2 regions of the Lactobacillus johnsonii genome follow, and region 1 is predicted to be linked to the other one. Evidence: predicted binding sites of a transcription regulator. Region 1 holds the regulator's gene; the other holds the start of a gene.
What was found. Region 1 encodes HrcA, which represses chaperone genes, less so after heat shock. Its sites were predicted from a motif close to TTAGCACTCNNNNNNNNNGAGTGCTAA; they were not measured.
Positions count from the first base shown of each region.

Region 2: clpP (ATP-dependent Clp endopeptidase proteolytic subunit ClpP) is a predicted target of HrcA. The motif match lies at 2,434-2,460, and genes of this name have one in related genera.

Region 1 covers NZ_CP059055.1:809,450-813,674, reverse strand. Annotated here, with positions in the region: gene dnaK (molecular chaperone DnaK) at 1-1,113, opposite strand, end outside; gene grpE (nucleotide exchange factor GrpE) at 1,131-1,709, opposite strand; gene hrcA (heat-inducible transcriptional repressor HrcA) at 1,721-2,779, opposite strand; gene H0I41_RS03795 (GyrI-like domain-containing protein) at 2,921-3,547, opposite strand; gene abc-f (ribosomal protection-like ABC-F family protein) at 3,563-4,225, opposite strand, start outside.
Region 2 covers NZ_CP059055.1:1,365,812-1,370,036, reverse strand. Annotated here, with positions in the region: gene H0I41_RS06550 (gluconeogenesis factor YvcK family protein) at 1-826, shown strand, start outside; gene whiA (DNA-binding protein WhiA) at 830-1,771, shown strand; gene clpP (ATP-dependent Clp endopeptidase proteolytic subunit ClpP) at 1,824-2,411, opposite strand; gene H0I41_RS06535 (APC family permease) at 2,553-4,001, opposite strand.

The DNA.
Region 1 (4,225 bases):
ACCAAGTGATAATGGAGTAACATCAAGTAAAACAATATCCTTAACATCACCTGAGATAACACCACCTTGAATTGCTGCACCTAAAGCAACAGCTTCATCAGGGTTAATTGAGTGGTCAGGTTCTTTTCCAGCCCAATCCTTAACAGCCTTTTGAACTGCAGGGATACGAGTTGAACCACCGTTCAAAATAACTTTATCAATATCATTTACAGTCAAACCTGCATCACTTAAAGCATTGTCAAATGCTACCTTAGTCTTTTGAACTAAATCATCAGTTAATTCATCAAACTTAGCACGAGTTAAATCAGCTTCAAGGTGAAGTGGACCAGCCTCTCCAGCAGAAATGAATGGAAGTGAAATGTGAGTTGAGGAAACACCAGATAAGTCTTTCTTAGCCTTTTCTGCAGCATCCTTTAAACGTTGTAGTGCCATCTTATCGTTAGATAAGTCAACACCATTTTCTTCCTTAAAGTTTTGGATTAACCAATCCATAATTCTTTGGTCAAAGTCGTCACCACCAAGGTGAGTATTACCATTAGTTGATAATACTTGGAAGACTCCATCACCTAATTGCAAGATAGAAACATCGAAAGTACCACCACCAAGGTCGTATACTAATACTTTTTCATCATTTTCATCTTTATCAAGACCATATGCTAAAGCTGAAGCAGTTGGTTCATTGATAATTCTTTGAACATTTAAGCCAGCAATTTTACCAGCATCTTTAGTAGCTTGACGTTGTGCATCGTTGAAATAAGCAGGAACAGTAATAACTGCGTCAGTTACCTTTTCACCCAAATAGTCTTCAGAAAACTTCTTAATGTATTGCAAAATAAAAGCTGAAATTTCTTGTGGAGTATATTCCTTATCTCCAACTTTAACTTTGTAGCCTTCTTCACCCATATGACTCTTGATTGAAACAATAGTGTTAGGGTTAGTGATTGCTTGACGCTTAGCTACTTCTCCAACTTGAATTTCACCATTTTTAAAAGCAACTACAGAAGGAGTTGTACGGTTACCTTCTGGGTTAGTAATAATTTTAGGTTCTTTACCTTCAAGTACGGCAACAGCAGAGTTAGTCGTACCTAAGTCAATACCAATAACTTTTGACATATATGGAACTTCCTTTCTTATTGAGCCACTACAACCATCGCTGGTCTTAATGTTCTATCTTTATATTGATATCCTTTTTGTAAAACTTTAACTACGCGATCTTTTTGTTCATCATTTTCTGCTGCCACAGTTTGAACAGCTTGATGAAGAGAAGGATCAAAAGTTTCGCCCTCGGCTTTAATTTCAGTAATTCCTTGATCTTTCATTGATTTAACTAATGAATCAAGAGTCATCTGAACGCCCTTTTGAAGTTGCTTAGCAGCTTCATCATCGGCTTTAACAGCTAATGCTCGCTCTAAGTTATCCATTGCAGGCAAAACTTCTTTAGCCAAGCTTTGAGATTCATATTTTATTAACTGAGCACGTTCTTTTGCATAGCGCACTTGCATATTTTGAATCTCAGCTTCACTACGTAAGTATTTATCTTCAAGATCCTTATTTTTAGCAGTTAATTCAGCAATTTCTTTTTCATAATTCTCTACTGGATTTTCCTTAACTTCCTCTTTCGGAGCTGCTTTTGGATCTTTTTTTGGTGCCTTATCTGGGGTCACCTCGTCCTTTAAATCTTTTTCATGCGGAAACTCTTCTTTACTCACAGCTAACCTCCTTACTTAAATCTACCATAATAATCTAACAATTTCTTTGCTAGTTCATTCCTAAAATACTCGAGTAATCCGATCATCTGCGAGTATGGCATGTTTGTTGGCCCTAGTAGTGCAATTGTTCCTTTACCATATTTACCAACACTATATTGTGCAGTTAATAAGCTGTAATTTTCAAGTAAATCGGATGGTAATTCTGAACCCAATTTAACCTGAACCTTAGAACTAGAATCATTTTTCAGTTCATCTTCAGGATTAAAACCAATCAAACTTGAAAGTGCATCATTTTGATCAATTAACTTATACAGTGATTTTATCTTGGTTAAATCATCGTTTTCATAATTACTCAAAAGATTAATTTGACCATCAACATACATTTGCTCACTAGCCGCATCTTTAATGACATCTTGTAAGAGATCTAATATTTCCGGTGCAGATCCTCGAGCAATAAGATGATCAGCAATTCGCTTGAGTAATACTTCATTAATTGAACTAAGTGATTTTCCAACTAATTGATCATTAATCAATCGAACAGCTTTTTCAATTTCTTCCCCGTTAGTGTGATGAGGCAAAGTATAAATTTGATTCTTTACATTACCATCATCAGTGACTAAAATGGCCATCACTTGATGACTAGATAGAGGAACAATTCTAAAACCCGTAACTTTTACCGAATGGGTTTCAGGTCCTGCTGCAAAAGCTGTATAGTTAGTCAAATCAGATAAAATCTTTGCAGCTTCCTGCACAATTTCATTAACTTGTTGAAAGGGTCGGTCTAACTGGTAAACAATTTGATTATAGACAGACGTTGGTATTTTTACTGGATTAATTAAATGATCCAAATAGTATCGATAGCCAGCAGTAGAAGGAATTCGTCCACTTGAAGAGTGTGTCTTTTCAAGTAGCCCTTTCTCTTCCAGAACCGCCATTTCATTTCGAACCGTTGCACTGGAGACCTTGACAGGCAGTTGATTCATCACGGTCTTGGAACCTACTGGCTCATGTGTCTGAGTAAAGTCCATAATAATAGTCTTTAAAATAAGTTCTTGCCGTTCAGTCAACATTTTCTCGCCCCCATCATTAGCACTCTTCTTTCTTCTGTGCTAACAATTTATATGATACCATACTTTAGCAATTGTTCAAGTAGAGTGCTAAATCAATTTGATTTTTAACAAAAAAAGCAAGTACTTAGTACTTGCTCAAATTTATTTAATCGGTAGTCTGATTACAGTTCTTACACGATCTACTCTAGTTCTTCGCGGATCACTTAAATATATTTCATGATGATAGCGTGGATTTTTTATATCAATTTGATAATTTTCTGACTTAACAAATTTATGCATATTTTCAATTGTCGTCGATTCGTCATCATAACTACCAATATGCATTTGCTGGACACATAGTCCTTCGTTATATTTAAAAAATTTTACTTTCGAGAAATCTTTTTTCTTCTTTTCACTAGCAGTTTTAACTGCCCAATCCAACTCTTTAGGAGTAACAAAGTCGGGTAAACGAATCATTGAAATCCAAGAAAAGTTTTCTTTATGAGAGTAGTCGATTTTTGAATCATCCCTCATCCACCAGAGACCTTCAAGAGGTGGAACAACAAAATCAAAATAACCTAGGATTTTGTGTTCTCCTTTTTTACTCATTTTAATGGTATAAGCGACACTATACAGCATTTCTAGAGCATTTTTATATGTTCCATCTTCTTTATTTGGATCCCCGCTTCCTGAAACTGCTAGATAGTTCATTTCAGGAATAGTTATTAATTCAGGTTTCTTTTTTGGAAAATATAAATCTTTATATTCTTTTTTATAGTCAAATACCAATTTTTTCTCCTTTAATTATTTAGCTTTTACATCTCCTAATTTTATTCGTTTATCTGTAACCTGACTAATAAAATACTTATCATGTTCAATTAATAGCATTGCCGGTTGTTCTTTTCTTAACATGTTAATTAACTGATCCTGGTTAAACACATCTAAATAATTAGCTGGCTCATCCCATAAATATATATCTGCTTCTTCTACCAATGATTTGGCAATCGCCACTCTTTTTTGCTGCCCCATACTCATTTCTTCAATTTTTGTGGCAAAGCTTTCTCTCGGAAAACCCATTTTTCTAAGAATATTTAATAGATTTTCATAAGATATTTTTTCTTTTTCTGCAAACTGAGATAAAGTACCAGAATATTCAATAAAATTTTGTGGTAAATATGATATCTTTAAGCCATTAACAATATCAAGCTTTCCTTGAGAAATCACATTTTTATCTGGTTTTAAAATATTTTTCAAAAATGTAGACTTTCCAGATCCATTTTTTCCTTCTATAGCTACAATCCCATGATTTTTAATAGTTAAATTTAAATCTTCAAACAATTTCTTATTTTGGACTGTAAGATCTAAATGCTGCGCTTCTAATAGAGTTCCATGATAGTTGGGATGAAAGTTCATTTCTAATTCAGGAATAGACTCAATATTTGTCATTAAGCCTTTTTTATCTTGAAT
Region 2 (4,225 bases), 560 kb from region 1:
AAATGTATTGGTTTCTTTATCTGATTTACCACAAGAAGAAAAAGATATTTTTCAATATCGATTTAATTCATCTGACTCATTTTTTGCAGGTCATGCAATTGGAAATCTAATTATTGCTGCCTTAGATGAAATGCAGGGAAATATTTTTGACGCTGTTCAATCCCTATCTAGAATGATGCGAATTGATGGAAGAATCTTTCCTGCTTCGAATGAGCCTTTGACTTTAAATGCGGAATTTGTCGATGGAACAACTGAATCAGGAGAAACAGAAATCACATCAAAAGACAAGAGGATTAAACGTGTCTGGGTTACCGATACTGACTCAGATGAAGAACCTAAAGCTGTGTTGCCAGTTTTAGCAGCTATTATGCAAGCAGACGCAGTAGTTTTAGGACCGGGTAGTTTATTTACATCGATTTTACCTAATTTGATGATTTCTAATTTAGGGGATGCTGTAAGACAAACTAAAGCTGAAGTAATTTATATTTGTAATATTATGACCCAGCAAGGTGAAACAGATCATTTTACAGCGGCTGAGCATGTGCAAGTTATTAATGACCACTTAGGAGGCCATTATATTAATACCGCTTTGGTTAACGGTGCTAAGATTGATATGACTAAATTTAACCCAGCCGATTATGATGCTTATCTTGAACCAGTACGGAATGATTTTGCCGGATTGAGGGCTCAAGATTGTCGAGTAATTACAGCTGACTTTATCGATCAACATAGTGGATTGGTTTTTCATGATGGAAAAAAAGTAGCTGATGAAATTTTGAATTTAGCTTTTGAAGCATATTGTCGAAGACAGAAGGAACAGGACTAGTTAATGGTTTCATACGCAAGTGATGTAAAAAAAGAACTTACAAGTCTGCCAGTTCATCCCGAACACGCTAAGGCAGAATTAGCAGCTTTTTTGCGAATGAACGGAGTACTTAGCCTGCACGATCATCAATTTAGTTTGGATATTACAACTGAAAATCCAGCGATTGCAAGGAGAATATTTTCTCTTATTAAGACTGCTTATGGAATTGAACCTCTATTAATTGTTTCTAAGAAGATGAAATTAAAGAAAAATTATCAGTATTTAGTTAGACTTCAAAAACAAGTTCATGAAATTCTAACCGACTTAGAAATTTTTGATAGTAATAATGGTCTTATTACGGGAATTCCTGAAAAGATTATGTCTTCGGAACAAAGAGCAATGTCCTATTTAAGAGGAGCTTTTTTAGCATCTGGAAGTGTAAATAATCCAGAAACTAGTCGCTATCATTTAGAGATTTATTCTCTTTATGAAGATCACAATCAAGATCTATTAAAGTTAATGAACAATTTCTTTTATTTAAATGCAAAAGAAACTAGGAGACGAAGTGGCTATATCGTCTATTTAAAAGAAGCAGAAAAAATTGGTGATTTTCTCCATATAGTTGGTGCAGTGAACGCAATGCTAGCTTTTGAAGATTTAAGAATTATGCGTGATATGCGTAATTCGGTGAATCGTTTAGTGAATTGCGATACAGCAAATCTAAAAAAGACTGCAAATGCAGCAGCTAAGCAAGTTGAAGATATTCAATTGATTGAAGAAAAATTTGGTTTAGAAAACTTACCTGAAAAATTGACTGTGCTAGCTCGTTTTAGGTTAACGCATCCAGAACTTTCTCTTAAGGAAGTTGCAGCACAAGTACCAGATGGTCCAATCTCAAAGTCAGGGGTTAACCATCGTTTTCAAAAAATTCGTGAAATAGCGAAGCAATTAAAAGAAGAAAATTAGATAAAAAAATAGAGCTCACATCGTGAGCTCTATTTTTGTCTGAATAAATAAACTAGTCTTTCTTTTGGTTTACCAAAATTTCATCGATTAAACCATAGTCTTTAGCTTCTTCAGCAGACAAGTAATTGTCGCGTTCAGTATCCTTAAGGATCTTATCAAGAGGTTGACCAGTGGTTTCATGTAAAATTTGGTTAAGTTTTTTACGACTCTTTAAAATTTCATTAGCTGCAATTTGAATGTCAGTTTGTTGACCTTGTGCACCACCTAACGGTTGGTGAATAAGAACTGTTGAGTTTGGTAATGCAAAACGTTTACCCTTAGTTCCACTAGTTAAAAGGATGGAAGCCATAGAAGCAGCCATACCAATGGCAATTGTAGATACGTCTGATTTGATAAAGTTCATTGTATCCATAATTGCTAATCCAGAGGTAATAACACCACCTGGAGAATTAATGTAAAGAGAAATATCTTTAGTGTTATCTTGTGCATCTAAGAATAAAAGTTGAGCAATGATGGAATTAGCCATTTGGTCATTAATTTCACCACTAAGCATAATGATTCTATCTTTTAATAATCTTGAATAAATGTCGTAAGCACGTTCACCACGTGCAGTTTGTTCAATAACTGTAGGTACGAGCATTAATTTTACCTCCTAAACAAAATTAGCACTCTAATAAGTACAGTGCTAATTAAATCACTTACTTTTAATCATGTCAACTGATCGAGCTTAATTTTATGTAGAAAAAATGACCGATATATTTTTTATATCGGCCATTTGTAATTAATCCATTAGTGGATTATTACCATCTTCTTTTTTCTTGATTGCTGGTAAAATCAATCCTAAAGCGATCAAGATAATTGGAGTAATAATATTAAGGAAAAGTGTAAATGGATCAGGAGAGTAAATTCCTAAAATACAACATGCAGCTGTTACAATGAAACACCAAATTCCGGCAGTATACGCAAGACCTTGATTTTTTGTCATTTGATAAGAAGTATCAAATTTTGTTTGATGTTTTCTAAGAGCAATATAAGCTGCAAATACCCATAAATAGCGCATTGGCATTGTAGTAGAATTTAACTTAACTAATTGTGCCATAACAGCTTGTGCATCTGGTAGTAAAGCTTGAGCTGCAATTAAACCACCGGAAAGGATAACGACCATCCAAATGCCGTTGATATATGCTCCATGTTTATTAACTTTAAGGAGTTTCTTAGGGATGAAGTTTTTAGCTTCTTTACTACCTAATAACATTCTAAGTGGAGCATCGATACTAATAACTAAGGTAGAAAATTGTCCAATAACGTTACACCATGAATAGATATACATAAACAAGCCACCAACATGGTAATATTCACCCAAACGCTGGAATGCCATATAAGCACCGTTTGAAATATATTCATTTAAATTATTGTTAACAATCTTAGGATCAAACATCAAAGCCATGGCAAATGTTCCTAAAATAGCAGAAATCATAACCATAATAGCAAGAGCCATCATTGCTTTCGGGAAGTTTTTTGAAGGGTCTTTAACTTTATTTACATAGGGAGATATTTTTTCACATCCACCAACGGCAAAAACTAGAATTGAAAGAGAAGTTAAATACTTAAGATTGAATGTTGGCATTAAACTTTTCCAATTAAAGTTAATTGAATAATATCCTGCGTGAGGGTTAATTGCTGGAGCAGCAAACATCATAATTATAAACAAAATAGACATGATAAACATTGATGATCCAGCAATAGTGGCTAAACTTTTAAGAACAGGAATTCCTTTACTAGTGACCCAGCAGAAAAATAGGAAAACAACTAAAGTAGCAAGTTGAGTCCAGGCCGTTGGGAGACCATCATACCATTTGGTATTTCCAAAAATTCCCCAAGCCATCGCTCTTAAGCCGCCGGTACCTTTACTGGAAATATAAACGACGTGACAAGCCCAATAGGTCCATCCGGCATAATATGCCCATTTTGCACCCATGGTCGCATTAACCCAAGATGAGACACCACCATTTGCATTTTTAAAGGTAGCGCCTAATTCTCCAACCATTAATGCATAGGGAACAAAATAGAGTAAAAACATTAGAACCCAGCTGAAAACGATCTTAGTACCATCGAAGTAAACATAACCATTTACAACATTGCCAAAGCCCCAAACAGTTGAAAATGCCATCATTGCCAGTGTAGGCCAAAGCATTTTTTTGGCATCAGACTTTTTTTCTTCTTCGATCATAAAATAACCTTTCTGTCTATGTACATAATTAATACCGATTTTAATTATAACGAAAATGCTTACAAATGATAGGCTATTTCTAAATAAACCGAGTAATTAAATGATACAAAAAAAGGAGCCAGCATACGCTAGTTCCTTTTATGCGCCCCCTGAGAGTCGAACTCAGATTTTAAGAACCGGAATCTTACGTGCGATCCATTACACTAAGGGCACGACAAACTAAA